Linked DNA regions of Jilunia laotingensis. The protein of the gene in region 1 interacts with the protein of each later gene in a pairwise test. Links are inferred from orthologs where the notes say so. Each region holds a gene or a part of one and is shown on either strand. Other genes may lie near its edges. The genes, in order: pepT and tpiA.

Region 1 (16,275 bases):
TCTTAAGAAGGGCTTCTTTACATTCGGAATGTATAGAGGCATATTCGAGTATAAAATCTGATAATTGTTTAGGAGATATAAAAGATAATATATCTTGTATTTTGAAATTTTTTAGATTACTCTTTTATTCTTCCTGTATTTTGGCTTCTTTGGCAGATAGAAAATGTTTTTGTTTGGATTGACTTTCGCGGATAGCAAGTATGACTGCTACTATATGTTTACATATATCTCCGTCATATGGGCAGTCACAATCCCAATATACAATTTCTTTTCCTTCTATTGAAATTTCGACTTCATACTCTTCTGTCCCTTCTACATGTGCCAACCATTCACCGGCTTCAATCTCTTCAAGATTTGTAACAGCGCCACATTCATAATATTCCTTTCCCCGTCTCCATATTTGTGGAGGAACAAAATTTTCAAAATTAGATAGTGTCATCATAATAATTTCGTTTTGAAGGTATAAATAGGTAGCTACATCATTTCATGTAATAACATTCAGTGGTTTGTAACTATAAATACAAATATAAATATAAGATTCGATTAAGCAATAAGTCTAACTTGTTTTTTATTTTACTTGTGGAGTTTAAGTTTAAAAAGCAAAAAAAACGGTACCCCGATTCACATCGCAGCACCGTCACAACACAAACACAAAATAAAACACGACAAAACTACTATGCAATCTTACCTGTCTATGCCGGGGAGGCATATGGTCGCTTCATTATGGGTATTCACATATGCATATAGAGCTTCAGGCTGATTTGCATTATTATAAACGTGCGAAAGCATGTTTTGTTCAATGTTAGTATGAAAAAAGGCGATATTTTATATAGAGGAAGAATCGTTATGGAAGTAATAAGCTGATTCACTGTTCCTAATAGATTGTTTTTCCATTATAAAATGTTTCTATATATTTTGCCATCCTTCATTATCATCACAAAATATTTTTCAGGGTTTCCCAATAATGTGATATCCTCAAGCGGATTACCATCAACTAAAATGATGTCTGCTAATGCATTTTCTTCAATAACTCCTAGTTTGCCGGGATAAGGGTTTCTCATTCCTGACAAAGAAAGAAGTTGGGCGTTGTCATGAGTAACCATTTTAAGTATTTCGAAATTGGTGAACCATTTTTGTAATTTGATAATTCCTTGATTTTGGTTCTTTGTATTGGTTGGATTAAATAATAAATCTGTTCCCCAAGCTAACTTGACTTTGTATTTTTTTGCTAACTGATACGTTTTATCTGTACCGTTGACGACCAGTTCATGTTTCTCTTGTTGTTCTTTCGTAGGAAATTTATTATCTTCCAAAGTAAAAGGTTGCATACTCAGCCATACTTCTTTTTCCGCTATAAGCTTCATTGTCGGTTCATCAATGAGATGCCCATGCTCAATGCTTTTTACGCCTGCCTGAATAGCCCGTTGAATGGCTCTTGGTACATATACGTGTACCATTACATAGGTTCCAGCATCTTCTGCAGCTTTCACTGCTGCATGGATTTCTTCTTCGAAAAATTGAGTATCCTCCAAACGGTCATATAGAGAAGCAACACCTCCTCCGGTCATTAATTTTATTTGACTTGCTCCTAAACGAAGGTTATTGCGTGCTGCAACTGTTACAGCATCTATTCCGTCTGCAATGATGGCTGCTCCAATTTCTTCAGTATGTGTCAATCCGCAGCAATCGAAAGGACGTGGTTCATCGTAAACTGCCCGGAAATCACCATGACCACCGGTTTGTGAAATGAGAGATCCACTAGGATAAATGCGGGGACCGATGATGATTCCTTCATCGATGGCGCGTTTTAATCCGAAGACTGGTCCTCCCGCATCACGAATAGTGGTAAAACCCCGGAGCAAAGTTGCGCCTGCTTCTTGTCCTGCTTTGAATTGTGTATAAGCTGTATCGGCTGTCAGCAAATCAATCATGGTATTACATGCCATATATGCATGCCAGTGTGCATCTATCAAGCCTGGCATCAGGAATTTTTGTTGGCCATCTATGATTGTGTCATTTCCGTCATTGATGGGAATAGGAGATTCGGAGATTGTTTTTATCTGATTATCTTTTATCAGAATATTTCCGTAAATTACTTTCTCGTTATGTCCATCAAAGATATGGACATTGTTGATTAATATGCCTTGACTCATAATATGAATAATTAAATGATTAGGCATATTAAACCTGCATACTCTTCAAAAGTTTTTCGTAAATACGGATATCTGCTTTTTGTGCTTAGTATTTATGAATTTTAAATGAATGAATCTGTTTTCTTAGTATTTGACCATCCTTTTGGATGAACCGTGCCAGGAGCATCCCAAACAATATACTTCTGTCATATCAAAACCTATTGTGGATGCATCTGGATTTTTAGGTATTACTTCTCCAGTATCTGTAACATACACGAGAAGTCGTTCTCCTTGTTCATTTTTTACATACATACCAGCGATTTTACACTGGGGGCAAAGCAACTTTTTCATTTTACGGAGGATGTTAAATTAGTTATTGTTTTATTATTATAATAAGGATGTCAAGTTTGTGATAATCTTAATGTGGCCGATCCATTAGGGTTATCATTTAAAAAGTAATTGAAAATAAGGCTTCTGCCTGAAATTTTCCATAATTTATCGGTTGAATTAACCGTATTCCTGTAGTTAAGGGATAGGTCTTACGAAGTACGTTCCAGTCGATTATCAGATCACCGCCACAAGAACTTTGTGTCATCCATCTATTTTGTTTGTTTGCTTGATTCCGCGACAAATCATAAAATAAATTTGCACGTAATCGTCGGATATAAATGAGTGAACCGATATTCAAATCTGGTGAGAGTATGGGAAATGCATAATCTGCTTTGAAAGCCCATTGTTGACGAGTCTGGTATAGAAAGTCATATCCGCGAGGTTTTTCAATAAGGTGCTTGGGGAGATATAGAGCTTTTCCGTCCAGTTCCTGATATTGATAACCCAGTCGAAGCATCAAGCCATGGTTGCGGATAATCCCGGGCCAATAGGTCGTTAGCCGGGCTGCGTATAAGCTACCATAATTTTCTGTGTTAAAAGGACTCATGAGGTATTGTAGACGTAACTGGTAACCGGTGCGGGGCAAGATATCCCGCAATGCTTTACGCCTATAATTATAAAATAGAATTTCTGGTAGAATGTATTGGAAATTATGAAATTCGCTGCCTCCGTGTTCCTGATATTTATTGTTTGTAAAATAGTAGGTAAATGCAGGTTGTATGCCTCTGATATGTTGGCTTTTCGTCAAGTTAAAGGGAAGATAGATTCTTGCTTCAGCTTCTAACAGGTTGCGATTGGTATAATATCCTCTTGTAACATCCTGTTTTTTATCATTTTGTGTCCAAGCTATATTGTATGCTTTATCACCATAATCGGCTGCTAAGTCAATGATTGGAAACCAGCCTTGGTAAGTAAATGAAAGTTTTCCGTGGTGATATCCTTTTTGATAATACCATCCAGCCTGCATGATGGCAGTATTCAATGTGTTTTGAGACATAATTGTAGCACCAGGTTTGACAATGGTGCTTAAATCATCGGCACTCGTGTTCATAGCCTCGGACACGTCATAATAGAATGGAGCCCAACTGTGAATTTTGAATGTATGAATGGCTTTTCGATAAGGCTTCGGTTGAAAATCAACAGCTTCCAGCCGAGCCGAGTCAAGATTGAATTGCTCTTGTTTTACTAACGTTTCGACAAAGGGTAATGGTGTTGGTTGGGTTATGTTTACTTTTTGGATTAATAAGCTATCTGCTGCTAACGATGCAATTTTGTATCCATTTGCTTGGTAATCTGAATAGAATAAGCGATTGTCAGATGGAGAGAAGGTTGGATCGAAAGCACCGAAACGGGCTGAAGTCAGGCGGTATACTTGTTTATCTTCCGGATCAAAGCAATAAATATTATTTGTTCCATTGAGTCCCGATTCAAAATATATTTTTCCATTCCTCCAAAGGGGGGAAGTGATATTGGTAGAGGTCGTTTTCAGTAACACATCCCATTGTCCTGAAGCCGGAGAAAATTGAAAGAGAGTAATTCCTTGGTCGGTTACAGCAATGGCGATGATTGTGTTATCGTCTGTGAAGGTCAGTTCTTTGATAAATGCATTTTCAGGCACGTTAAAAGAGGTGATTTCTTTTCCATTCTCTAAATTGACAAGTACCAATTGGTTTTGTCCCTCAACAGAATTTTGTGAAACAGCGGCTGTTTTTCCATATTTATCAATTGACGGAGTTAAATAACGTTTATGTGGTGTGTGGATTGTAATGCGTTTGGATTCAAAATCATAACTTTTCAGAACGGAGTAATTCTCGTGTGTCCAGCGGGCACTGGGTATAATTTCAGTCCAATACAATCGATTATTTCGAAAATTTAAACGGCTGTTGATATTACCTATATAACTGAGTCGCTTTTCTTTTCCATCTATAAACGCTACTAAAGCGTTAATATCCTTCAGACTCGATTTAAGGGCTACTATGACCGAGTCGTTTATTACCTGAGGATATCTGTAAGAAGTGTAATCTTTGCTGGAGGTTGACAAATAATTGGGAGTAAGCGTACAACTATCCAGCTTTTCCCATTCTCTTCGTAAATAATCGAATGTATCATGGTAAAGTTGTTTAAATCCACTTCCTGAATAATGTTTGAAAGAACCCTCAAAATATAGATTGTTGGGATATCTACTGGTAGTTTTTGCCCAAATATCCGCACCATAACGTTGACGAGCATATGATGCAAGGTTATAACCCAAGGTATAATAAGTTCCTGTATAATTTTTGTATGATCCCATCAACCATTTATCTAATGTATAAAATTTATCTCCTCCAAGCATTTGCGCCCGATAAATCATATTAAATTCCGGCAATCGTCCACGCCCACCATTCGACAATGCCGTTTCGGTACTGACTGCATCTCCTTCTAGAAACCAAATCGGCATAAGAAATGAAGCGACTCCGGCAGATTGTTCACCAACGATATAATAGAGTGGTTTGAAAATGCCATGCATTACTTTCCCGGTTTGGAAAACATGGCGGGATTCATGTAAAACTAAATGCTTATCCCAGCTTTGAACACTCAGATCAGAAGAAGGAGTTGTTATGAGTTCCATGCGGCGGGGTGCCCAGGAAACCATTCCATTAGAAGACATGCTTGCTGGATGCAGTATAACCGGAAATTTCACCTGCATAGGTTTCCCGATTGTCTTTTGTATATGTGGATAAGCATTCTCGAGATAAAGAGCGTATTTGTATGCCATCGAGTCATTTCCCTGTGGATATACCAGATCGTAATGAGGCAGCCTGACAATGTTCCATTTAAATCGTGACGGATCTGAACCGTAGTTCATGAATTGAGCATGCAAATGGAAGGGAATTAATATGAATAAGTATATTATAAGGAATAGGTGTTTCGATTTTAACATATTGTTATCTGATTGATTGTTAATGGCTGCAAAACTATAAAAAATCTTCTACTTACTTATTATTGATACATGTTTTAATTGGTCATTGACATGACTTCTAAAAGTCTGCCTTTTTTTCTATATGGATTTTTGAGATGGTAACCGGGTGTGTGAACTCCAAATATTCGGCGTGTAAATATAACCGTTCTGCTGATTTCCCATAAAGTTCATCACCTGTGATCGGACAGTCTAATCCGGATGGATGAGCGGCATGTACACGTAATTGATGCGTGCGCCCTGTTAAAGGATAAAATTGGATGCGGGTACGTTTTTCAGAATATCTCAGTACTTCATATTCCGTTATGGCAGGTTTACCATATGTCTCATTTACCATTTGCCGGGGACGATCAAGCAAATTGGGGCAAAGTGGTAAGTTTATGATGCCTCGCTTTTGGGATATGACACCGTCGAGTAATGCTACGTAGCGTTTCTTCACAACACGGTTCTTGAATTGTGCTTGCAAATTTTGATGTGTCTCTTTGGTTTTGGCAAGGAGCAAAAGACCAGAAGTCGCCATGTCCAAGCGATGGACGATTATTGGTCCGGTTATTTCAGGATATTTTTTCTTTGCCCACTCATAGACTGAAGTTACATTTTCTTTCCCGGGTACGGAAAGCATGCCGGCCGGTTTATTGACGACAAGAAGCCAATCATCTTCATATACGATTTCCAATTCGCTATCTCGATGGATGTCAGTTTGCAACGGGTTGCCTTCTATTTCCAGTCCTTTCAACATATGCTTCAGTATGGGTTCACACTTCCCTTTGCAAGCCGGATAGTAATACCCATGTTTTCTGATTTCTGTTTTAGGTGACTCTCCCCACCAAAATTCCGCCATTGCTATCGGCTCGAGTTGATGCAGATATGCATATTGTAATAATTTAGGTGCAGCACATTCACCAGCTCCTGCAGGTGGAATTTTGTGTATTGCTTCGTCAAAAATGGTACATAGGTCTTTGATATCTCCTTGTGCATTTAATAAGCGAAACTGTTGGAATAATTTTTTCTGTAGAATGGCTGAACGAACCTTGCGTTCTTTTTTAAGTTCCGTTATTTGTGATTCAATACTATTTAATTCATTCTGTAGATTGGTTATTCGGTTTTTCCACTCACGTTCCATTCTTTTAAGTTCGGCTTTTTGAAATTGACTTTCACGGATCATTTCCGCTTGTTCCATTTCACTGGGATTATGTTGCCGACGTATATCACGTTCTTCCTTTGTTTTTCTTAGATATTCTTTGGCTACTGTGATTGCTTCTTGACTTGAACGTTTGGTGTCTTCCAAGTGTTGTTTGAGATTTCGATAAGAAGAACTTTCTTGCTTATTCTTAATTTCTATATTGATTGATGTGATATTCTCTTCTTCAACTTTAAAAAATCCATTTGGTTGTAACAAATCGTATATTGGAGGCACAAAATAGGGGTGTTGGTTTTTACCTGCCAGATTGCCGGAGAAGGCCGCAAGGTACCCCAGTTCGCCATTCGGAGTTCGTACGATCAAGACTCCGAACATTTTTCCTTTTTGTAATTCTTCGTTCCAATGTTTCTGTGCCGATAAATAAGTTTGCACTTCCTTCGAAGCTATTACGCATAATGGATGAGGCGTGTAGTGAAAAGGAAAAGTGAACTTTTGAGGTAGACTGATTCCGGAGATCGGTTGGACGAAATGATGTAACATCGTTTTTATAATTCTCTTCTTTATCTATTTATCATTTAAATCTTCGATGATGACACCTAGTAATGGCAATAGCTCCATGGCTTGTATTGAACTGACGATGGCACCTTGCAGATCGGAGAGGTTCAGCTGAAGGCCGCTTATTTGGGAAGAACGAAGGTCTACTCCCTTTAGCCGCGTATGAGAAAAGTCTGCTCCGACAAGGGTACAATGCTCTAATGCAAAGTTCTGCAGACGGCAGTCGTTAAGGCTGCTGAATTGTAGATCGCAGTTGCTAAATTGTACCTGGTTCATTTTGCTCATTGCCAGATTGAGATATTGTGCGTTGCATCCTGATACGAACAGATGATTCAAGGTCGTTTCTGAAAAACCACTTCCCATCAGTTTGCAATCGATAAATTGAACACGGTAGAAAGAACTTCCCGAAAATGAAACGTTCGCCAGATTGCATTGACGGAAAATCACATCAGAGAACTGGGTTGATTTTAATTGGCTGTCACTTAAAGTCAGATTATTGAAGACACATTCTTTGATGGTTTTGTAGGCTACCCGAATGGATTCCTCCAAACTTCTGTCAAAAGAAAGATTTGAAATGGTTTCCTCTTTGCCAAGCAGACTTTTTAAACTTTCCGAACTGTCGGCCGATTCGTCAATCATAGGATCGACAACTTGGACGCTTTGACTTTTGTTCTTTTTAATTGGTTTCATTTTGTTACCCGATCAATTTACCCGTATATCCTCCTACAAAAACAGCTAATAATCCTCCAATGATACTTAATAAAGTATAGAGAAGAAACGTTCCATAAAATTCTCCTTTCAGCAGGCTCAAACCATCGTTGGAAAAAGTCGAAAAGGTTGTGAAACCTCCACATAATCCGACTGTTAGGAAAAGTCTTGTCTCCATCGAAAGATTCCATCGCTCGGATATCGTGTAGAATAGTCCGATAAAGAAACTTCCGGTGATGTTAACTATAAATGTGCCCCATGAAAAAGGAAATCCGACACTTGACATTTTCTCGTTAACACTTATCTGTGCCAAATAGCGGAGTACACTTCCTATGCCGCCCCCAAAGAATATATATACAATCTCTTTCATTATTTTGATGCTAAGCGCAGCAAAGATAGTAGATTTCGTCGGAAAATTTGTACTTTTGAGCGCTTTAGCAAAAATATCCGGCTATGAGGAGACTGTTTTTTCTTATACTTATGTTTTGTGCTTCCCTTTCTGTGTTGGCAGTGCAGGGAGTTGATTCTGTTCTAGCACGTCTGGATAAGGTGATAGAACAACAGAACCTGTATTTGAATCAGAAAGAAACCTGTATCGATAGCTTGAAGCGACTTTTGCAAACTTCACCTTTGTCATTGCAACATCGTTTCGCTCTGAATAAAAGGTTAGGTAAGGAGTACGAATTATTTGTTTCGGATTCGGCTATGAAGTATTACGACCGGAGCATGTCGCTCGCAGATTCGTTGCATAATCTTTCTTATAAGGATGAAATCCGTCTCTGTCAGGCGACCGTTCTTTCTATTTCCGGAATGTATAAAGAGGCTGAGGAGACGCTTCGGAAAATTCATCGGGCAACTTTGCCGGATAGTCTGCTCCCTGTTTACTTTAATTGCGAGCGTCGTTTGAACTCATATCTGGTCAACTATTCTCAGAGTGGCATATATTCTACTGATTATCTGCTTCGACAAAATTTGTACCGTGACTCTTTACTTGCCGTGCTTCCTCCAGATGAGCCTGAATATCATTTATATGAAGCAGAGCGGTTGATCGCTCGGCAACATAATGTTCAGGCGAAAAAAATATTGATGGGATTGCTGCATAGTCAGCCTGAAGTATCTAATACTTATGCACGGGCTGCATATTCACTTGCACATATATATAAGGAAGAAGGCCGTTCCGACGAGTATGAAAAATATTTGGCTCTTTCGGCCATCTCTGACATAAAAGCATCGGTGAAGGAAAACGCGGCACTCCAAAATCTGGCTTTTGTGCTTTATGAGCGAGGAGATATTACTCGTGCCTATCATTACATCAAACAATCTCTTGAGGATGCCGTCTTCTGTAATGCCCGTTTACGTACTATCGAGATATCGGGCGTATTGCCTGTGATAGATGCTGCTTATAAGCAACGGATTGAAGAGCAACGTCGTCAGTTGATTCTGTTTTTGGTTATAGTAAGTGTACTTTCCGCTTTTCTGATACTATCGGTAGCATTGGCATGCAAGCAGATGAAAAAGCTTTCTCTGGCTCGTCGTAACCTGAAGCAGGCAAATCATATTAAAGAAGAGTATATTGGTCATTTCCTGAATCTTTGTTCGATTTATATGGAGAAGTTGGATAACTTCCGTCGTACGGTGAACCGTAAAATTACAGCCGGCCAGACAGAAGAGTTGCTTAAGCTGACTAAATCTTCACAGGTTGCTGGTATGGAACAGAAGGAGTTCTATGCCAATTTTGATAATGCCTTCTTGCAACTTTACCCCGATTTTGTGACCGAGTTCAATGCTCTACTCCAACCGGAAGAACAGATCGTGTTAAAACCTGGCGAACTATTGAATACGGAATTGCGTATATTCGCAATTATCCGTTTGGGCATTGATGACAGTTCGAAGATTGCCAACTTCCTTCACTACTCTATCAATACGATTTATACTTATCGGAATAAAGTCCGTAACAAGGCCGTTAATCGTGATAAATTTGAAGAAGAAATGATGAAGATCGGAAGTATAGACTGAGGAATCATTCATATTTCCTTCATTTGGTATTTCCTTTATCTTTTTAGTAATAAGAAGATTATGCAAACGTTTTCAGAAATATCTTTTATATTCCGTTTATATGTTGTGTCTGCTTTTGTGTTTACTGCCTATCTTTGTGCTATCGATTATTATTAACTAATTCATATCATGAATCACATGAAAACACTAACCTCGAAAATGGCTTTTATACTGTTGGCTTTATTAATGAGTACGGCAGCTATGGCCGAAAGCATTACTTCTCCGAACGGACTCTTGAAACTAAATTTTTCGGTAAACGCACAAGGTGAACCTGTGTATGAACTTTCTTATAAAGATAAGGAAGTGATCAAACCATCCAAATTAGGTCTGGAATTGAAAGATGATCCGGGACTGATGAATGGTTTTACATTAACCGATGCTAAAACAAGCACTTTTGATGAAACTTGGGAACCGGTATGGGGGGAAGTAAAGTCCATCCGCAATCATTACAATGAGCTGGCCGTCACACTCGATCAGAAGGCACAAGATCGTAATATAGTGATTCGTTTCCGTCTTTATGATGACGGTCTGGGCTTTCGTTATGAATTCCCTTTACAGAAGAATCTGAATTACTTTGTTATCAAAGAAGAACATTCACAGTTTGCTATGACCGGTGACCATACAGCTTTTTGGATTCCCGGTGATTATGACACGCAAGAATATGATTTCACTGAGTCTAAGCTGACGGAGATTCGTGGTTTGATGAAAGGTGCCATTACAGGAAATGCTTCTCAAACGTCCTTTTCACCAACCGGTGTACAGACTTCATTGCAAATGAAGACAGCCGATGGCTTGTATATCAATCTGCATGAGGCTGCTTTGGTCGATTATTCTTGTATGCATCTGAATCTGGATGATAAGAATCTGGTGTTTGAGTCTTGGTTGACACCGGATGCGGTTGGCGACAAGGGATATATGCAGGCTCCCTGCAAATCTCCGTGGCGTACCGTGATGGTAAGCGATGACGCGCGTGATATTCTTGCTTCCAAGCTGACGTTGAATTTGAACGAACCCTGTGCTTATGAAGATGTTTCCTGGATTAAACCTGTGAAATATGTCGGTGTTTGGTGGGAAATGATTACTGGAAAGAGTACTTGGGCCTATACGGACGATCTTCCCTCTGTGAAATTAGGAGAGACGGACTATTCAAAGACTAAGCCAAACGGCAAACATGCGGCAAATAATGAAAATGTGAAGAAATACATAGACTTTGCCGCAAAACATGGATTTGACCAGGTGCTGATTGAAGGTTGGAATGAAGGCTGGGAAGACTGGTTCGGGCACTCTAAAGATTATGTCTTTGATTTTGTAACTCCTTATCCGGATTTTGATGTGAAGATGCTTAACGCATATGCAAAAAGCAAAGGCGTTAAATTGATGATGCATCACGAGACTTCTTCTTCGGTTCGTAATTATGAACGCCATATGGATAAAGCTTATCAGTTTATGGTGGACAATGGCTACAACGCGGTTAAGAGTGGTTATGTGGGGAATATTATTCCGCGTGGTGAGCATCACTATGGTCAGTGGATGAACAATCATTACTTATACGCCATTAAGAAAGCTGCCGATTATAAAATTTGCGTTAATGCACACGAAGCTGTGCGTCCTACGGGACTTTGCCGTACTTATCCGAACCTTATCGGAAATGAATCGGCTCGTGGTACGGAATACGAAGCTTTCGGTGGAAGTAAGCCATTCCATACAACATTGCTTCCGTTCAGCCGTTTGATTGGCGGTCCGATGGATTATACCCCTGGCATCTTCGATACTAAATTGACTTTCCTTGATAATGATGAACATGGGTGGGTGCATACGACATTGGTGAAACAGATGGCATTGTTTGTAACTCTTTACAGCCCGTTGCAGATGGCGGCCGATATTCCCGAAAGTTATGAACGTTATATGGATGCTTTCCAATTTATAAAAGATGTGGCTGTAGATTGGGACGACAGTAAATATCTGGAGGCAGAACCGGGGGATTATATAACCGTGGCACGCAAAGCAAAAGGAACAAACAACTGGTTTGTAGGAGGCATTACGGATGAAAATGCTCGTACATCTACATTTACACTTGATTTCCTTGATCCCGGAAAACAGTATGTAGCTACCCTTTATGCAGATGGCAAGGATGCCGATTATGAGTCGAACCCTACTTCCTATCAGATTAAGAAAGGTCTGGTGACTAGTAAAACTAAGATAACCGCAAAGCTTGCACGAAGCGGTGGTTTTGCATTAAGCTTGATAGAGGCTACACCAGCGGATAAAAAGATGAAGAAATTCAAGTAATAGGTATAAGGTTGATAGAGTTTAGATCATTCGGATTTGTTACTTATAACTTGTATGTTTGCCTTCGCTATTGAAGGAATAGGATGTATTTTCTCTTTAAAGGCAATAAAGCACTACTTTAAAGGCAGTAAAGTGTCACTTTAAAAGCAATAAAGCATCGCTTTAAAGGTAATAAAGCAACACTTTAAAAGTAATAAAGCACCACTACAATAGTTATTACAAATCTGTATTGCTAAGCTTCTAATATAGATTGAATGCACCTCGCAAAGATTGGATCAACTTTGCGGGGTGCTTTTTTTATAAGACGAATTCTTTTTTGTACTTTTGCACCGTCTTTTTTAAAACTAACACTAATTTAAAAAGAATCTTAAATATGGGAGGTTTTTTCGGAACAGTCTCGCGTGTAGGCTGTGTGACCGATTTATTCTACGGCACAGATTACAATTCACATTTGGGGACAAAGCGAGGGGGACTTGCTACGTATAGTGAAGAACAAGGCTTCATACGTTCCATACACAATTTGGAAAGTTCGTATTTCCGATCCAAGTTTGAATCCGATCTGGATAAATTTCAAGGAAATGCCGGTATAGGCATCATCAGCGATACGGACGCACAACCTATCGTTATCAATTCTCATCTGGGGCGTTTCGCCATAGTCACTGTTGCCAAAATTGTTAATCTTAAAGAACTTGAAGAAGAACTACTCTCCAAAAACATGCACTTCGCCGAACTTAGTTCGGGTAATACCAATCAGACGGAACTCATCGCATTACTTATCATCCAGGGAAAGACATTCGTAGAGGGTATAGAGAATGTATTCAAGCATATAAAAGGTTCCTGTTCCATGCTGCTGTTGACGGACGATGGCATAATAGCCGCCCGCGACCGGTGGGGGCGTACTCCCGTCGTCATAGGAAAAAAAGAAGGAGCTTATGCTGCCACCAGTGAGTCGAGCAGCTTCCCAAATCTTGACTATGAGATTGAAAAGTATCTTGGACCGGGCGAGGTGGTTCATTTACGAGCCGATAGCATGGTGCAATTGCGCAAACCCGATGAAGGCATGCAGATATGTTCCTTCCTTTGGGTATACTATGGATTTCCCACATCTTGCTATGAAGGTCGTAACGTAGAAGAAGTTCGTTTTACAAGCGGTTTGAAGATGGGACAAAAGGATACTTCGGAGGTGGATTGCGCTTGCGGCATTCCGGATTCGGGTGTCGGCATGGCTTTGGGATATGCTGAAGGCAAAGGGATTCCTTATCATCGGGCGATTGCAAAATATACTCCCACCTGGCCACGCAGTTTTACTCCCAGTAATCAGGCGATGCGTTCCCTGGTGGCTAAGATGAAATTGATTCCCAATCGTGCCATGCTCGATGACAAACGTTTATTGTTTTGTGACGACTCCATTGTTCGCGGAACCCAATTGCGTGACAATGTGAAAGTGCTTTATGATTACGGTGCAAAGGAAGTTCATATGAGGATTGCATGTCCTCCGTTGATTTACGCATGTCCTTTTGTTGGCTTCACTGCATCAAAGAATGCATTGGAATTGATTACTCGTCAGATCATAAAAGAGCTTGAAGGGGATGAAAATAAAAATCTGGATAAATATGCCACTACCGGTTCACCGGAATATGAAAAGATGGTAAGCATTATTGCGGAACGCTTCGGACTCACGTCTTTGAAATTTAATACCCTTGAAACACTGATCGAGGCGATCGGATTGCCTAAATGTCAGGTTTGTACTCATTGTTTTGATGGTAGCAGCCATTTTTAAATGGCAGTTACAACTAACAAATAGTTACTTGAAATAAGAAAGATATTCGATTTTTGAAAAAGAGCCGTCAATTATTTGTCAATTCACGGCTCTTTTTCTATCTTTACGGCAGATGTGATTTCAATCGTAAAATGTAAATCCTAAAATATGAACAGTATGACTTTAGTAGAACGTTTTTTGAAGTATGTAAGCTTTGATACTCAATCGAGTGAAGAAACAGGGCTTACTCCCAGCACACCGGGACAGATGGTTTTTGCTGAATATCTGAAATCAGAGTTGGAATCCTTAGGTTTGGAAGATATCTCACTGGACGAGCATGGCTACCTTTTCGCCACTCTTCCGGCAAATACGGAAAAGGAAGTTCCTACCATCGGCTTTATCGCCCATATGGATACCAGTCCTGATATGAGCGGGAAAGATGTAAAACCTCGCATAATAGAAAATTACGGTGGCGGAGATATAATGCTGAATGCTGCCGAGGGAGTAGTATTGAGTCCGTCGCAATTCCCTGAACTACTCGATCATAAAGGTGAAAACCTGATCGTTACAGATGGTACGACTTTACTGGGGGCGGATGATAAAGCAGGTATTGCTGAAATAGTTTCTGCTATCGCATATTTGAAAGAACACCCGGAAATCAAACACGGCAAGATCCGTATCGGATTTAATCCTGACGAAGAGATTGGAGAAGGAGCGCATAAGTTTGATGTGGAAAAGTTCGGTTGCCAGTGGGCTTATACCATGGATGGCGGTGAAGTGGGCGAGCTGGAGTTTGAAAATTTCAATGCGGCCGCTGCTAAAATAACTTTTAAGGGACGGAATGTACATCCGGGATACGCCCGCCATAAAATGATCAACTCCATCCGTTTGGCAAATCAATTTATATCGATGCTCCCGCGTCATGAAACGCCCGAACACACCGAAGGCTATGAAGGCTTCTATCATCTGGTCGGCATCCAAGGCACTGTAGAGCAAACTACCATTTCATATATAATCCGCGATCATGATCGTGCCCGTTTCGAAAGCCGTAAACGTGAGATGGCTCATCTGGTAAGAAAAGTAAATGCAGAATATAGCGAAGACGTTGCCACTCTCGAGTTGCGCGACCAATACTATAACATGCGTGAACAGATTGAGCCGGTAATGCATATCATCGATACTGCTTTTGCGGCTATGGAGGCTGTGGGAGTGAAACCGAATGTGAAACCTATTCGTGGCGGTACGGACGGTGCGCAACTTTCTTTTAAAGGTCTTCCATGTCCTAATATCTTTGCCGGTGGACTAAACTTCCACGGACGTTATGAATTTGTTCCTATCGAGAATATGGAAAAGGCAATGAAAGTTATCGTAAAGATCGTTGAATTGGTTGCAGAGAAAGCTTAATATTTAATTTTCAACTTTTAATATTTAATTTATGAAGACCACTCCGTTTACCGACAAACATATTGCACTGGGTGCTAAAATGCACGAGTTTGCCGGTTATAACATGCCGATTGAATATACCGGCATTATTGAAGAACATCTCACCGTTTGTAATGCTGTAGGTGTATTTGATGTATCCCACATGGGTGAATTCTGGGTAAAAGGGCCTAATGCCTTGGCTTTTCTCCAGAAAGTAACTTCTAACAATGTGGCTGCCCTTGAACCGGGTAAAGTACAGTACACCTGTTTCCCTAATGAAAAAGGGGGTATTGTAGATGACTTGTTAGTGTATCAGTTTGAGCCTGAAAAATATCTTTTAGTTGTCAATGCTGCCAATATCGAAAAAGATTGGAATTGGTGCGTTTCTCACAATACGGAAGGTGCTGAACTGGAAAATTCTTCGGACCGGATGGCTCAGTTGGCTGTCCAAGGGCCTAAAGCGATTCTTGCTTTACAGAAGTTGACGGATATCAATCTTTCCGATATACCTTATTATACTTTTAAGGTTGGTGAGTTTGCCGGAGAAAAGAATGTGATAATCTCTAATACAGGTTATACGGGTGCCGGAGGTTTTGAACTTTATTTCTATCCGGATGCGGCCGACAAAATATGGAAAGCCGTTTTCGAGGCAGGCGAAGAATTTGGTATCAAACCGGTTGGCCTGGGGGCTCGCGATACACTCCGTTTGGAAATGGGCTTCTGTCTCTATGGTAATGATCTGGACGATACGACTTCTCCTATAGAGGCGGGATTGGGTTGGATTACCAAATTTGTGGAAGGCAAAAACTTTACCAATCGTCCGATGCTTGAGAAACAAAAAGCAGAAGGCACTGTGCGTAAATTAGTT
Region 2 (16,276 bases), 2.3 Mb from region 1 along the record:
CCGGATGAGCTGAGGGTGGGGGTGAAAGGCTAATCAAACTTGGAGATAGCTCGTACTCCCCGAAATGCATTTAGGTGCAGCCTCGGGGGTTACTAATGTGAGGTAGAGCGACTGATAAGATGCGAGGGCTTCACCGCCTATCAAGTCTTGATAAACTCCGAATGCGCATTAGTTTTACCCCGGGAGTGAGGGCATGGGTGCTAAGGTCCGTGTCCTAAAGGAGAAGAATCCAGACCACCGGCTAAGGTCCCCAAATAAACGCTAAGTTGAACTAACGAAGTCAGATTGCTAAGACAGCTAGGATGTTGGCTTGGAAGCAGCCATTCATTTAAAGAGTGCGTAACAGCTCACTAGTCGAGGAGTTTGGCGTGGATAATAATCGGGCATCAAGCGTTTTACCGAAGCCGTGGGATACGCAAGTATCGGTAGGGGAGCATTCCACTCGGCGTCGAAGGCTTGGCGCGAGCCATGCTGGAGCGTGTGGAAAAGCAAATGTAGGTATAAGTAACGATAAAGGGGGTGGGAAACCCCCTCGCCGAAAGACTAAGGTTTCCTGATCAACGCTAATCGGATCAGGGTCAGTCGGGTCCTAAGGCTCAGCCGAAGGGTGAGGCCGATGGCAGAACAGGTTAATATTCCTGTACTACCTTGAAGAGTGACGTGGAGACGGAGGAGTGACAGCGCCGCCAGCTGACGGAATAGCTGGTTGAAGGGTGTAGATGCCGATGATCCCAGGCAAATCCGGGGTCTGAGTCGAACCTGATAGTATGGAGCGTCCTTACGGACAATCCAATAGTGCGCGTAAGCATACTCCCAAGAAAATCCGCTAAACTTAATCTTCGAGGTACCCGTACCGCAAACGGACACACGTAGTCGGGTTGAATATACTGAGGCGCTTGAGTGAATCACGGTTAAGGAACTAGGCAAATTGACCCTGTAACTTCGGGATAAAGGGTCCCCGCCGTCGAGGCGGGGCGCAGAGAATAGGTCCAGGCAACTGTTTAACAAAAACACAGGGCTGTGCAAAATCGAAAGATCACGTATACAGCCTGACACCTGCCCGGTGCTGGAAGGTTAAGAGGAGATGTCACCGCAAGGGAAGCATTGAATTGAAGCCCCAGTAAACGGCGGCCGTAACTATAACGGTCCTAAGGTAGCGAAATTCCTTGTCGGGTAAGTTCCGACCTGCACGAATGGTGTAATGATCTGGACGCTGTCTCAACCGTGAGCTCAGTGAAATTGTAGTATCGGTGAAGATGCCGATTACCCGCGATGGGACGAAAAGACCCCGTGAACCTTTACTATAGCTTAACATTGAATTTGGGTAATTGATGTGTAGGATAGGCCGGAGACATTGAAGCGGGTACGCCAGTATCCGCGGAGTCGCTGTTGAAATACGGCCCTTCGGTTATTTGAGTTCTAACTCGCGCTGCGAGGACACTGTTTGGCGGGTAGTTTGACTGGGGTGGTCGCCTCCAAAAGTGTAACGGAGGCTTCTAAAGGTGCCCTCAGGACGATTGGTAACCGTCCGCAGAGTGTAATGGCATAAGGGCGCTCGACTGGGAGACTCACAAGTCGATCAGGTAGGAAACTAGAGCATAGTGATCCGGTGTTTCCGCATGGAAGGGACATCGCTCAAAGGATAAAAGGTACTCCGGGGATAACAGGCTGATCCCTCCCAAGAGCTCATATCGACGGAGGGGTTTGGCACCTCGATGTCGGCTCGTCACATCCTGGGGCTGGAGAAGGTCCCAAGGGTTGGGCTGTTCGCCCATTAAAGTGGCACGCGAGCTGGGTTCAGAACGTCGTGAGACAGTTCGGTCTCTATCTATCGTGGGCGCATGAAATTTGCGTGGCTCTGACACTAGTACGAGAGGACCGTGTTGGACCGACCTCTGGTCTGCCAGTTGTGCCGCCAGGTGCATCGCTGGGTATCTAAGTCGGGACTGGATAAGTGCTGAAAGCATCTAAGTACGAAGCCAGCCACAAGATTAGATTTCTTAGGGTCGTCATAGACGATGACGTCGATAGGGGGCAGGTGTACAGGTAGCAATACCACAGCCGAGCCCTACTAATTGCCCGTCCACTTCCGTCCGCCCGGCGCTTTCCGCCCCGCCCTGCGGGTTCGCCCTTCGTTTGCTTTTCCGTCATGTCCGCCTCATTCAGGTGGCTACAGCGCCGGGGTTCCACCTCTTCCCATCCCGAACAGAGAAGTTAAGCCCGGCCACGCCGATGGTACTGCGTAACAGTGGGAGAGTAGGTAGCCGCCGTCTTGCCGCCCCCCCGCGCCCCTGAAGGGACGCGGGGGGGCTTTTCTTTTTGCCGCGGGCCGCCGTCGCCCCCCCCGCGGGAGGCCGGAGACGCCCGGAAGGCGCGACGGAATGAACTCATGCTATCATTCAATGCTCGTTCACATAATCGAAAGCAGCATGAGGCTGCCAATATGCTATTTTTACTTTTCCTGTTTCATCTTATCTGTCATTCCCGGACAGAAATTTTTGGCTTGGACATGTTTTACTTATATTTTTCATGGATGGTGGTCCTTATATTAATGAAAGGATGATGTAGTCCATTGCCTCGCACCAATGGGTACCGGGGCTTACTGCCACACTTGTGGTATTGTGGTATGGGAAATTTGCTAATCACTATATCCTTGTGTCGGCCCCCCACATCATCTTGGAACGTAAAGTGTCAAAGAACACATGATGAGGACGTTTGACAACTTTGATGGAATAGGGCGCTTTGCGAATAGTCAGGCGAGTGGTATCTTTACATGACTCACTACTTCCATCGATAGCTATAAGAAAATTGTGACTACGACTTTCAACATCAAGTGTCAATTCCCAATCATCGGGAATCACAATCGGACGAACATTGAGACTATGTGGGGCTACCGGAGTAAGGGCAATCGTATTGGAATGAGGGACGATGATCGGTCCCCCAACGCTTAACGAATAGGCTGTAGAACCTGTTGGAGTAGCAATAATTAATCCGTCAGCCTGATATGTAGTTAGAAAAGCACCGTTAATGGCAGTTCTTATACTGATCATGGATGAACTATCCCGCTTTAATATGGCTATTTCGTTAAGGGCAAACGGGGAACTTTGTAAATGCTTGTCTTCACAGATAAGTTGTAGAACGCTACGCTCTTCAATCGAATAATGTTTGGCATATATCTCGTTGAAGGTCTCTTCCATTTCTGCTGGGGAGATATCTGCCAGAAATCCCAAACGTCCGGTGTTTATACCAAGAATCGGAATGTTTTTATTACCTACTCTGCTGGCTGCTTTCAAGAAAGTGCCGTCTCCTCCAATGCTGATCACCATATCTGCTGAAAAGTCATTTCCGTCGAACAATCCTGCCGGATAAAGCTTTAGTTTCAAATCTGAGATTAGGAAGTTATAAAACTCCCTACATATATATATTTCTGCTCCATGTTCCTCCAGAATGTGGAACAGGGTTTCTGCATGAGATGATTTCTTGGCTTGAAATGTATTTCCAAAAATAGCAAATTTCATATTTAACTTCATTGGTCAGGATGCAAATTTGGCATTTTTTTTCGGGATTGCTGTTATGGTGTTACTAATATTTGTATTTTTGCAGCAAACAATTCATGTAATGATGACTAGATTAAGTGTGAACATAAATAAAGTGGCTACTTTAAGAAATGCACGTGGCGGAGATGTTCCGAATGTGGTAAAAGTAGCACTTGACTGTGAGAGTTTTGGTGCTGATGGCATTACGGTTCATCCGCGACCGGACGAACGGCATATCCGTAAATCAGATGTATATGATTTGCGTCCGTTGCTTAGGACTGAATTTAATATAGAAGGCTATCCCTCTCCCGAATTCATAGATCTCGTGTTGAAGGTTAAACCTCATCAGGTAACTTTGGTGCCCGACTCTCCAACGCAGCTTACTTCTAATTCAGGTTGGGATACGAAGGTTAATCAGGAGTTTCTTACAGAAGTGTTGGATGAATTTAATACAGCGGGGATTCGTACTTCCGTATTCGTGTCGGCTGATGCCGAAATGATCGAGTATGCAGCGAAGGCAGGAGCCGACCGGGTTGAGCTTTATACAGAACCTTATGCTTCAAATTTCCCAAAAGGTCCGGAAGCCGCTATCGCCCCGTTTGTAGAAGCTGCCAAGGTGGCGCGTAAACTTGGTATCGGGCTAAATGCAGGCCATGACTTAAGTTTATTGAACTTGAATTACTTTTATAAAAACATTCCTTGGGTCGATGAAGTTTCTATCGGACATGCCTTGATAAGTGATGCACTTTATCTGGGATTGGAACGTACCATTCAGGAATATAAAAATTGTCTTCGCTGATGAATACATTGTTATTATTAGCCCAAGGGGCTGCAAATATGGCCGATTCACTGGCTACAGCCAATCCGGTACTTACCCCTGTAGGTACACCGGCAGAGATGAATATGCTCGATATGGCAATTAAGGGCGGCTGGATCATGATTGTACTTGCCGTGTTGTCTGTCGGATGTTTTTATATCTTGTTTGAAAGAATGTACGTCCTGCGGAAAGTCAACAAGGAGGATCCTATGTTTATGGATAAGATTAAAGATTATATCCATAGTGGTGAGATAAAGGCAGCTATCAATTATTGCCGTACCGTCGATACACCGTCTGCCCGAATGATTGAGAAAGGCATCAGCCGCTTGGGGCGTCCGGTAAATGATGTACAGGCCGCTATAGAAAATGTAGGAAATATAGAGGTAGCCAAGTTGGAGAAAGGTCTACCCGTAATGGCGACTATCGCAGGTGGGGCACCTATGCTGGGTTTTCTTGGGACAGTGACAGGCATGGTGCGTGCCTTTTACAATATGGCTAATGCTGGAAGTGGCAATATTGATATAACCTTGTTGTCCGGTGGTATCTATGAAGCAATGATTACTACGGTGGGTGGTCTTATCGTAGGTATTATTGCTATGTTCGCTTACAATTACCTGGTTATGCTGGTAGATCGGGTTGTTAACAAGATGGAGTCGAAAACGATGGCTTTCATGGATTTACTCAATGAACCGGCACAGAAATAACTATCCAGATGTCATTAAAACGAAGAGCTAAAATATCGCCTAGTTTCAGTATGGCGTCCATGACGGATGTCATATTCCTGTTGCTGATCTTTTTTATGATTACTTCTACGGTCGTGTCGCCTAATGCGATTAAGGTTTTACTCCCACAGGGAAAACAGCAGACTTCTGCGAAGCCTTTGACTAGGGTAATTATTGATAAAGACTTGAATTTCTACGCAGCTTTTGGAAATGAAAAGGAACATTCCCTGACGTTGGAAGAGTTGACTCCTTTTCTGCAAAGTTGTGCTGACAAAGAGCCTGAAATGTTTGTGGCACTATATGCAGATGAAACAGTACCCTACCGTGAGATTGTGAAAGTACTAAATATTGCGAACGAGAATCATTTTAAAATGGTGCTGGCTACCCGCCCGCCTGAAACGAATAATTAGATAATGGACAGAAAGAAAAAGGGTGAATATGTAGGTATGCTGGGTGCTGTGTTGGTGCATGTGGCCTTCATTGCTCTTTTGATTCTGGTGAGTTTCACTGTGCCCGATAGTCAGGAAGAGGGAGGTGTCCCCGTGATGATGGGAGATGTGGATCTTGCAAAAGGAAATTATGATCCTTCTACGATGGTAGATGTCGATGTGCTTCCACCGGAGGAAGTTCTCGAAGCTGAACCACAGGAAACAGTGGAGGAAGAGATGATCACTCAGACGGAAGAGGAGACCGTAACAATAAAACCGAAGGCCGAACCAAAGAAAGAAAAACCGAAAGAGGTGAAGAAACCTGAGAAGACCGCTGCCGAGAAAGCTGCGGAGGCGAAACGGCTGGCTGAAGCAAAAGCAGAACAAGAACGGAAAGCAGCCGCTGAAGCTGCTGCCAAACGTGTTTCTGGCGCTTTTGGAAAAGGTGCCCAAATGGGAGGAAGTAAAGGTACGGCAGAAAGTGGAACCGGAGTGGAAGGTAGTAAAAACGGTAATTCCTCGACAGGTGCCACGACTGGTACGGGAGGTTATGGAACATTTGACCTCGGAGGGCGTTCTATAGGTGAAGGCGGTCTGCCCCGGCCTATATATAATGTACAAGAGGAAGGTCGTGTGGTCGTATCAATCACGGTGAACCCAGCAGGACATGTAATTGCCACCAGTATTAACCGCCAGACCAATACGGTGAATGCCGCACTACGAAAGGCTGCTGAAGACGCTGCGAAGAAAGCTCGTTTCAACGCTGTAGACGGCATTAATAACCAAACCGGTACGATTACATACTATTTTAATTTGAGATAAAGATATAAATCAATATATAAGATTATGGGAACAGTATATGCTTTTTTTGCAGACGGATTTGAAGAAATTGAAGCCTTCACAGCCATTGACACGTTGAGACGTGCGGGATTGAATGTGGAAATAGTGTCTGTGACACCGGATGAGATTGTAGTTGGCGCACACGATGTTTCAGTGCTTTGCGACGTGAACTTTGTGAATTGCGATTTCCAGGATGCCGAGCTGTTGCTTTTACCAGGGGGGATGCCCGGTGCCGCTACACTCGATAAGCACGAAGGATTGCGTAAATTGATCCTGAAGTTTGCAGAAAACAATAAACCGATTGCTGCTATTTGTGCTGCTCCGATGGTATTGGGAAAACTAGGTTTGCTGAAGGGACGTCGCGTTACGTGTTATCCCAGCTTTGAACAATATCTGGAAGGTGCTGAATGTACAAATGAGTCGGTTGTGACGGATGGTAATATCATTACGGCAATGGGGCCGGGTGCGGCTATGGACTTTGCTTTGGCGATAGTAGAAAAGCTTGTCGGTAAAGACAAAGTCGATGAACTGGTAGAGGCAATGTGTGTAAAACGTTGATAATATGACTCGTACCGCTTTGATTGTGGCTGGTGGAAAGGGGTTGCGTATGGGGAGTGATCTCCCCAAACAATTTCTTCCTATCGGGGGTAAGCCCGTATTGATGCATACTATCGAAGCATTTCACCGTTTTGACAAAGAGATAAGAATTGTTCTTGTATTGCCAAGGGAACAACAGCCATACTGGAAAGAACTTTGCGTTAAACACCAGTTTGCAATAGACCATATTATTGCCAATGGCGGTGAAACACGCTTTCATTCCGTGAAAAACGGACTTCATTATGCGGAACCGGGGTTGGTAGGCATTCATGACGGTGTGCGTCCATTTGTTTCGCAAGAAGTAATCGGACGCTGTTATGAGATGGCATTGGCAAAAAGAGCGGTTATTCCAGTGATCAATGTGGTTGAAACGGTGCGGCATTTGACGGAAACGGGCAGCGAGACCGTGAATCGTGACGATTATAAGCTGGTACAAACTCCGCAAGTGTTTGACACTGCTCTTCTAAAAGAGGCATATGCGCAGGAGTACACTCCATCTTTTACAGACGACGCGTCTGTAGTAGAAGCCATGGGGATACCCGTATACCTCACTGAGGGCAATCGTGAAAACATAAAAATAACCACTCCTTTCGACTTGAAAATAAGCAGTGCTTTGATAGAATGTTCGATCTGACTACTCGTGACATAAAATATATATCAGGCGTAGGCCCGCAAAAAGCTACCGTACTCAACAAGGAGTTGAGCATTTTCTCCGTACACGATCTTATCTATTATTTTCCTTATAAATATGTCGATCGTAGCCGTATTTATTATATCCATGAGATAGACGGAAACATGCCCTATATACAGTTGAAGGGGCAAATTTTGGGCTTTGAAACCATTGGTGAAGGTCGTCAACGGAGATTGATCGCCCATTTCTCCGATGGTACCGGAGTGGTCGATTTGGTGTGGTTCCAAGGAATCAAGTTCATTATCGGCAAATATAAAGTTCATGAGGAATACATAGTATTTGGCAAGCCCACCGTGTTCGGTGGTAGAATTAATCTTGCCCATCCCGACATAGACAAAACTTCGGAACTGAAACTGACAGCGGCAGGGCTGCAACCTTATTATATCACAACTGAGAAGATGAAGCGCAGCTTCCTCAACTCGCATGCCATTGCCAAGATGATGGTTTCCGTGCTTCAACAGATACAAGAACCCTTGCCGGAAACATTATCCCCAAAAATCTTGTCCGACCATCACCTCATGCCGCTTACCGACGCCCTGCGAAATATTCATTTTCCTGTCAACCCGGAGCATCAAAGAAAGGCGGAGTACCGTCTGAAATTTGAAGAACTGTTTTATGTGCAGTTAAACATCCTACGATATGCCAAGGACAGGCAACGGAAATACAGGGGTTATGTATTCGAGACGGTAGGCGAGATATTCAATACTTTTTATTCCCGCAATCTTCCCTTTGAATTGACCGGTGCGCAAAAACGAGTATTGAAGGAGATTCGCCAGGATGTCGGTTCAGGCCGTCAAATGAATCGTTTGCTGCAAGGAGATGTGGGAAGTGGAAAGACGTTGGTGGCATTGATGAGCATGTTGCTCGCCTTGGACAATGGATATCAGGCTTGTATGATGGCACCTACGGAAATTCTTGCAAACCAGCATTATGAGACGATCAAGGAATTACTTTACGGGATGAATGTCCGGGTAGAACTGCTTACGGGTTCTGTAAAAGGCAAAAAGAGAGAAGCGATACTTGCCGCCTTGCTGACCGGTGATGTGCATATCCTGATCGGCACTCATGCCGTCATTGAAGATACGGTTCATTTTTCTTCCCTCGGCTTTGTCGTAATTGACGAACAGCATCGTTTCGGAGTGGCCCAGCGGGCACGGTTATGGAGCAAAAATGTTCAGCCGCCTCATGTGCTGGTTATGACAGCTACGCCTATTCCACGTACATTGGCGATGACTTTATATGGAGACCTGGATGTCTCTGTGATAGACGAACTTCCTCCCGGACGCAAACCGATTGCAACCTTTCATCAGTTCGATAATCGGCGTGAAAGCCTTTATCAATCGGTTCATAAACAGATTGCCGAAGGAAGGCAAGTCTATATTGTTTATCCGCTTATCAAGGAGAGTGAGAAGAGTGATATGAAGAATCTGGAAGAGGGATTCCTGCATATCTGTGAGGAATTTCCGGACTGCCGCGTCTGTAAAGTGCATGGCAAGATGAAGCCTGCCGAAAAGGACGAGCAGATGCAGCTTTTCGTCTCGGGTGAAGCCCAGATTATGGTAGCTACCACCGTGATAGAAGTGGGGGTGAATGTGCCGAACGCCTCGGTGATGATCATAGAGAATGCGGAACGTTTCGGACTGTCGCAACTGCACCAACTTCGCGGTCGTGTGGGACGTGGTGCCGATCAATCCTATTGCATTCTGGTAACGAACTATAAACTGACGGAAGAAACCCGGAAAAGGCTTGAAATCATGGTACGTACCAATGATGGCTTTGAGATAGCCGAAGCCGACCTGAAATTGCGCGGACCGGGGGATTTGGAAGGTACCCAGCAGAGCGGTGTTGCTTTTGACTTGAAGATAGCCGATATTGCCCGTGACGGACAATTGCTGCAATACGTACGTGGTATTGCTGAAAGCATCGTGGAAACTGATCCTGAATCGCGCAACCCGGAGAATGATATTCTTTGGCAACAACTGAGGGCACTCCGTAAGACGAACGTTAATTGGGCTTCGATAAGCTGAAAAACGGTTAAACACGCGTCTAATTGATAGAATATGTTGCAAAACATGTTTTTGCCTTAGTCCCCCTGTTTATAGTACTTTAGAGTGGGTGTTGCGGACGGAACTTCCTCGACTGTACAAAAAAATAGTTAAGGAATTATCCGGCTTTTCCATAGAAATAGCTATCTTTGAAAGAATTTTGTAAGAAATGTATCGTTTAACACTTTGAAAGCTGGCATGTCATGATTGAGAAAACACTGGTCATTCTAAAACCTGGTACCCTTCAACGGGCATTGGTAGGTGAAGTTCTTCATCGTTTCGAGCGTAAGGGATTACGTCTGGCCGGTATGAAGATGATTAAACTGACAGATGAAGTTTTAAGCGAGCATTATTCCCACCTGAGTGCGAAACCGTTCTTTCAGCGAGTGAAAGATTCAATGATGACAGCTCCTGTCATTGTTTGTTGTTTTGAAGGTGTGGACGCAATTCAAACAGTTCGCACGTTGGCTGGCCCGACGAACGGACGTCTGGCAGCACCGGGTACCATCCGTGGTGATTATAGCATGAGTTTCCAAGAGAACATCGTTCATGCTTCCGATTCACCGGAAACCGCTGCGGTCGAGTTAACCAGATTCTTTAAACCAGAAGAAATATTCGACTACAAGCAGGCTACATTCGATTACCTGTACGCGAATGACGAATATTAAACGAATGAACGAAACGAATGAATTTCAATTGTATTAAAACAGTTTTAATCGCCGCGACGGCAATGATCAGCTTGAATTCTTTCTCTCAGGACTTGATCGCCCGCCAGGCTCCCATTGACAAAAAATTAAAATCAGTAGACTCCTTGGCTTTGCAAAAGCAGATTCGTGCTGAGCAATCCGAATATCCGGCATTGAGCCTATACCCGAACTGGAATAACCAGTATGCACATTCTTATGGCAAGGATGTTATTATCCCCGAAACTTATACGATCGATTTGACCGGGTTTTGTATGCCTACACCCAGCACACGTATCACCTCTCCTTTCGGTCCACGTTGGAGACGGATGCATAACGGGCTTGACTTGAAAGTGAACATCGGTGATACCATCGTTGCTGCTTTTGATGGAAAGGTGCGTATCGTGAAATATGAACGTCGTGGATATGGCAAGTACATCGTGATTCGTCATGATAACGGCTTGGAAACCATTTACGGTCATTTGTCAAAACAAATAGTAGAAGAGAATCAATTAGTAAAGGCCGGTGAGCCGATTGGCTTAGGCGGTAATACAGGACGTTCAACAGGATCACATCTGCATTTTGAAACACGTTTTCTCGGGATAGCTATCAATCCCATTTATATGTTCGACTTTCCCAATCAGGACATCGTAGCAGATACTTATACGTTCAAGAAAGCAAAAAGTTACCAGCGCGGCAAGACCGGTGGATCACATGATAACCAGTTGGCTAGTGACGGAACGATCAGATATCATAAGGTAAAGAGTGGCGATACATTGTCTCGTATTGCTAAGTTACGTGGGGTGTCTGTCAGTACTTTGTGCAAGTTAAACCGTATAACGACCAAGACAACTCTCCGTATCGGACAGGTGTTACGTTGCTCTTAAAAGAATAAGTACAAATCTTTTATATATTCTAAGGGGGATGGCAGCAAAGTCATCCCCTTGTTTGCTTTTACTTTTGGCGCGTTCTCTTTTTTTATTCACCGTTGCTGTAACTTCAAACAATTCCTAATTTCACTACCTCCTTTTTCGTTTTTCTTTATTTATTTGTACCTTTGCGTCCTATTTGTAAGGATATGAAAGATACCAGGCAACAATTTGAACATGTCATAGCCTTATGCCGTGACTTATTTTCCAAGAAGCTGCACGATTACGGTGCTGCATGGCGTATTTTGCGTCCGGCTTCAGTTACTGACCAGATTTTTATCAAGGCCAACCGCATCCGTTGTATCGAGACCAAAGGGGTGGCATTGATCGATGAAGGTATTCGTTCGGAGTTCATTGCCATTGTCAATTACGGTATTATCGGGTTGATCCAGTTGGAATTGGGATATGCCGAATCGGCAGATATCAGCAATGAAGAGGCGATGGTGCTTTATGACAAGTATGCGAAAACCGCCTTTGAATTGATGCTTGCCAAGAATCATGATTATGACGAGGCGTGGCGCAGTATGCGTGTCAGTTCGTATACCGATCTGATCTTGATGAAGATTTATCGCACCAAACAGATAGAGAGTCTTGCAGGCGATACGTTGGTGTCCGAAGGTATTGACGCGAACTACATGGACATGATCAATTATTCCGTGTTTGGGTTAATAAAGATAGAATTTGAAGGTTGAGAATTTAAATATTATCCTGAAGGTTTGGACAAACGTCTGCCGTTTTCTGCTGGCGTTCGCGTTCATCTTCTCCGGTTTTGTAAAAGCTGTCGATCCATTGGGGTCGCAATACAAGATACAAGACTATCTCGAAGCCTTTGGAATGACCTCTTGGCTACCATCCTTTTTCCCTATATTGGCAGCCATCCTTTTGTCAGCGCTTGAGTTTTCGGTTGGGGTATGTATGTTTTTCGGGATACGGAAAACGGTGACTACCACGCTGGCTCTTTTGATCATGGTCTTCATGACACCGTTGACACTTTATCTGGCATTGGAGAATCCCGTTTCCGATTGTGGCTGTTTTGGTGATGCTTGGGTGTTGACCAACTGGGAGACTTTCGGGAAGAATATCGTGTTACTCATTGCCGCCATATCTACCTTCCGATGGAAAAAACTGATTTTACGTTTTATAACGGCAAAGACGGAATGGCTTGTGTCTTTGTATACCATTTTGTTCGTATTCTCTCTCTCTTTCTATTGCTTGGCACATCTGCCGATTTTGGATTTTCGCCCCTATAAGATAGGAAAGAGCATTCCGGAAGGAATGGCGATGCCGGAGGGTGCAAAGCCAAGCGTCTATGAAACGACTTTTGTCTTAGAAAAAGACGGAGTGAGGAAGGAGTTTACACTTGAGAATTATCCGGACAGTACTTGGACGTTTGTCGATACCCGTACCGTGCTGAAGGAAAAAGGTTACGAACCTCCTATTCACGATTTCTCATTGGTGGAGCAGGCTACGGACGAAGATATTACAGACGATGTGCTGACCGACATGAACTATACCTTCCTGTTGGTGGCGCACAGGATAGAAAATGCCGACGATAGCAATATCGATCTGATAAATGAGATCTATGACTATTCGGTGGAGAACGGATATCGCTTTTATTGCCTGACCTCCTCTCCGGATGAAGAGATAGAGATATGGCGTGACAAGACCGGTGCGGAATATCCGTTTTGCATGGTAGATGATATCACGTTGAAAACGATGGTTCGTTCTAATCCGGGACTGATGCTGATAAGGAACGGAGTCATCCTGAATAAGTGGAATGATGCCGACCTGCCCGATGAGTATGAGTTGTCGGGAAAGCTGGAAAGTCTGGCCTTGGGCAAACAGAAGCAGGTAAGTGACGGAAGGACAATCGGTTATGTATTCCTTTGGTTCGCTGTTCCGTTGTTGTTGGTGCTGGGACTGGACGTTTTGGTGATAAAACGTCGGGAGAAGAAAAGCGAAGCACTCAGAAGGAGAAACGCTCGCCTTATTCGCGAAAGTGCATTAAATCAGGAGGAGTCTAAGGATGATAATCCTGTCTGAGCCCGATTTTGATATATAATTGATCATTAACCCTTTTAATAATTAGACAAAATGAGAAAGAACATTGTTGCAGGAAACTGGAAGATGAACAAAACCCTCCAAGAGGGCGTTGCTTTGGCAAAAGAACTGAATGAAGCATTGGTTGCTGACAAACCTAATTGCGATGTAGTGATCTGTACGCCATTCATCCACTTGGCTTCTGTCACTCCTATCGTTGACGCTGCTGTGATTGGCGTAGGTGCAGAAAACTGTGCCGACAAGGAATCAGGAGCTTACACAGGAGAAGTGTCAGCCGCTATGGTTGCTTCGACCGGTGCAAAATACGTTATTTTGGGCCACTCGGAACGCCGCGCTTATTATGGTGAGACAGTCGAGATCCTGAAAGAGAAAGTGAAATTGGCTTTAGCTAACGGTCTGACTCCTATCTTCTGCATTGGCGAAGTGTTGGAAGAGCGTGAGGCCAACAAGCAGAATGAAGTGGTTGCCGCACAGCTGGCTTCCGTATTCGATCTGTCTGCCGAAGATTTTGCAAAGATTATTTTGGCTTACGAACCAGTTTGGGCTATCGGAACTGGCAAGACTGCCACTCCTGACCAGGCTCAGGAAATCCATGCGTTCATCCGTTCTTGCGTTGCCGGAAAATATGGTAAAGAGATCGCTGACAATACTTCTATCCTTTATGGTGGAAGCTGCAAGCCTTCTAACGCAAAAGAACTGTTTGCCAACCCGGACGTTGACGGTGGTTTGATCGGTGGCGCTGCTTTGAAGGTTGCCGATTTCAAGGGAATTATCGATGCGTTTAAATAAAATAAGAATGAAGAGGGAAGAATTAAGAATTCTTCCCTTTTAACCTTCCACTTGCCATGCGTATTATTTTACTTTTGTTGCTATCTGTTTTTGCTGTCAACATGCAGTCTCAGAACATTGTGAAGAGTCTGGAACGTTATGTTCCGGGACAGGGAAAGGTGACTATTCACCAGGATCCTCGTATTGAAGCTTTGTTAGGAACCGAACATAAGGTTGGCGGTGATCAGACTGTGCTGAAATCGTCAGGATATCGTGTACAGGTATATGCCGGAAACAATTCCCGTGCTGCCCGTAGCGAAGCCACTCATGTAGCTTCGAAAGTGAATGAATATTTTCCGGATTTGAAGACCTATACGTTTTTCACATCCCCCCGTTGGTTGTGCCGTGTCGGTGATTTCCGCAGTATCGAAGAAGCGGATGCCATGATGCGCAAGTTGAGAGCCACCGGCATTTTCAGGGAAGTGTCCATTGTCAAAGATCAAATAAATATTCCTTTATAAACTCACTATGTTAGGAAAAGAAGAAATAGTCTCTCCAAATCTGGAGGAATTGAAAAGCCATTATCACAGTATTATTACCTTATTGGGCGAGGATGCCGAAAGAGAAGGTTTGTTGAAGACTCCGGAAAGGGTGGCAAAAGCGATGCTGAGTCTGACCAAAGGTTATCATATGGACCCGCATGAAGTGCTTCGTTCGGCCAAGTTCAAGGAAGAATATAGCCAGATGGTGATTGTCAAGGACATTGATTTCTTTTCTCTTTGTGAACATCACATGCTTCCGTTTTACGGAAAGGCGCATGTAGCTTACATTCCCAATGGTTATATCACCGGTTTGAGCAAGATTGCCCGCGTGGTCGATATCTTCTCTCATCGTCTGCAAGTACAAGAACGAATGACTTTGCAAATCAAGGAATGTATTCAAGAAACGCTGAACCCGCTGGGGGTCATGGTCGTAGTAGAAGCTAAACATATGTGTATGCAGATGCGGGGTGTGGAGAAGCAAAATTCCATTACGACTACTTCCGACTTTACAGGTGCTTTCAATCAGGCAAAAACTCGGGAAGAGTTTATGGATTTGATTAATCGATGAAGTAAGAGGGAAAAGTTTAGAATCAAGAGGGAAGAAAGAAGTATTGAGAGTTGATAAGAGAGAATGAAGAGGGGAAATTTGAGATGCAGTTACTCCTGTCAGTCTCTTTTGAAAGTCTCTTTTGGCAAATCCTCTGAATCTTCGTCGTTTGTGAATTCTGTCAATGGGGCGGAGTTTTATACTTCATTGATCGAATGATAAAAAGATAATCGCTCAAAAATAGAAGAAGATTGTCAAATAATATTCCAGTTCTTTAGTTAGGCACATGACTTGTAAAATTGCTGTTTTGGATAAGTCTTTTCTGAAATGCAGGATATAAATGCTTGATTATCAAAATATTTTGGTCGCTTTTCTTCCTCGGTGATGAACACCCTGTTCCTCGGTGATGAACGATCTCTTCATCGGTGAGCAACAGTCCCTTCATCGGTGAGCAGCAAAGTGTTCCTCGGTGCCGGGTATTTACTATGGCTTCTGCTACTTATTAGTGTAAACTATTTTCACTCAATTCCTCCTTCTTTACTCTTCCTTCGTCTCTTTTTCTTATCTTAACACCACCCTGTCTCCCAGCCGCTTTGCCATCAGTTTTTCGATCTCTTTCATATCCTTATGGCGTTGCATCAGGGCAGCGCATTTCTCGTCATCCTCCGCAATGGCTGGGTCTTGCAGGGCATACATGATATGCTTCAGCTCCGCGGCAACGATGGCGTTCTTGAAATTAATCATCAAAATGGGGACTAATTCGAAGAGGCGTTCTTCATCGGTGATGATCTTCTGCGTTTTGGAATGGAACTTGCTTAGTTGATACCTGTCGCTTGCAAGTTCGGTAGCTACTGCGCTGATTGCCGGATCGGGATGAGCGATAAAATATCGTTCGGTGACAAAGCCGGAATCGTGAATGTGCGATGCTGCCTCTGAAAGGATGCGGCGGTGAACTGGATTGTGCAGAGCAAGGTCATCCTCCTTTAAGTCGTTGATGACATATTCGATGACACTGATGGGAACCTCTTTTCCTTCCTCGTCTTCCACATTGCACATGATTTTCTCTCCGT

The links.
Region 2: the proteins of pepT (region 1) and tpiA interact in binary tests that used the Escherichia coli proteins (3 or more experiments, as listed by UniProt). The link is inferred for Jilunia laotingensis from one-to-one orthologs.

The regions. Positions count from the first base shown.
Region 1 is NZ_JACRTF010000001.1:37,116-53,390, reverse strand. Bases 13,410-16,275 are described here. They hold pepT (peptidase T), read left to right. Parts: upstream 13,410-14,162; coding sequence 14,163-15,389; downstream 15,390-16,275. Other genes in these bases: gcvT (glycine cleavage system aminomethyltransferase GcvT), read left to right, coding at 15,421-16,275; H8744_RS00195 (amidophosphoribosyltransferase), read left to right, coding at 13,410-14,006. In the rest of the region: H8744_RS00235 (SWIM zinc finger family protein), read right to left, coding at 125-442; H8744_RS00230 (metal-dependent hydrolase family protein), read right to left, coding at 894-2,153; H8744_RS18785 (hypothetical protein), read right to left, coding at 2,277-2,483; H8744_RS00225 (TolB family protein), read right to left, coding at 2,581-5,442; H8744_RS00220 (RluA family pseudouridine synthase), read right to left, coding at 5,540-7,159; H8744_RS00215 (pentapeptide repeat-containing protein), read right to left, coding at 7,184-7,864; fluoride efflux transporter CrcB, read right to left, coding at 7,869-8,252; SusR family glycan utilization regulator, read left to right, coding at 8,336-9,898; H8744_RS00200 (glycoside hydrolase family 97 protein), read left to right, coding at 10,067-12,226; more of H8744_RS00195, read left to right, coding at 12,600-13,409. UniProt on the Escherichia coli protein: Cleaves the N-terminal amino acid of tripeptides.
Region 2 is NZ_JACRTF010000001.1:2,282,535-2,298,810, forward strand. Bases 12,394-15,260 are described here. They hold tpiA (triose-phosphate isomerase), read left to right. Parts: upstream 12,394-13,382; coding sequence 13,383-14,138; downstream 14,139-15,260. Other genes in these bases: H8744_RS08685 (BT_3928 family protein), read left to right, coding at 12,394-13,331; H8744_RS08695 (SPOR domain-containing protein), read left to right, coding at 14,195-14,638; folE (GTP cyclohydrolase I FolE), read left to right, coding at 14,646-15,227. In the rest of the region: H8744_RS08630 (NAD kinase), read right to left, coding at 2,646-3,518; H8744_RS08635 (pyridoxine 5'-phosphate synthase), read left to right, coding at 3,622-4,335; H8744_RS08640 (MotA/TolQ/ExbB proton channel family protein), read left to right, coding at 4,335-5,057; H8744_RS08645 (ExbD/TolR family protein), read left to right, coding at 5,066-5,485; H8744_RS08650 (TonB family protein), read left to right, coding at 5,489-6,325; H8744_RS08655 (DJ-1 family glyoxalase III), read left to right, coding at 6,350-6,901; H8744_RS08660 (2-C-methyl-D-erythritol 4-phosphate cytidylyltransferase), read left to right, coding at 6,906-7,574; ATP-dependent DNA helicase RecG, read left to right, coding at 7,562-9,658; ndk (nucleoside-diphosphate kinase), read left to right, coding at 9,880-10,344; H8744_RS08675 (M23 family metallopeptidase), read left to right, coding at 10,362-11,246; H8744_RS08680 (DUF1599 domain-containing protein), read left to right, coding at 11,438-11,980; more of H8744_RS08685, read left to right, coding at 11,970-12,393; dnaG (DNA primase), read right to left, coding at 15,768-16,276. UniProt on the Escherichia coli protein: Involved in the gluconeogenesis. Catalyzes stereospecifically the conversion of dihydroxyacetone phosphate (DHAP) to D-glyceraldehyde-3-phosphate (G3P).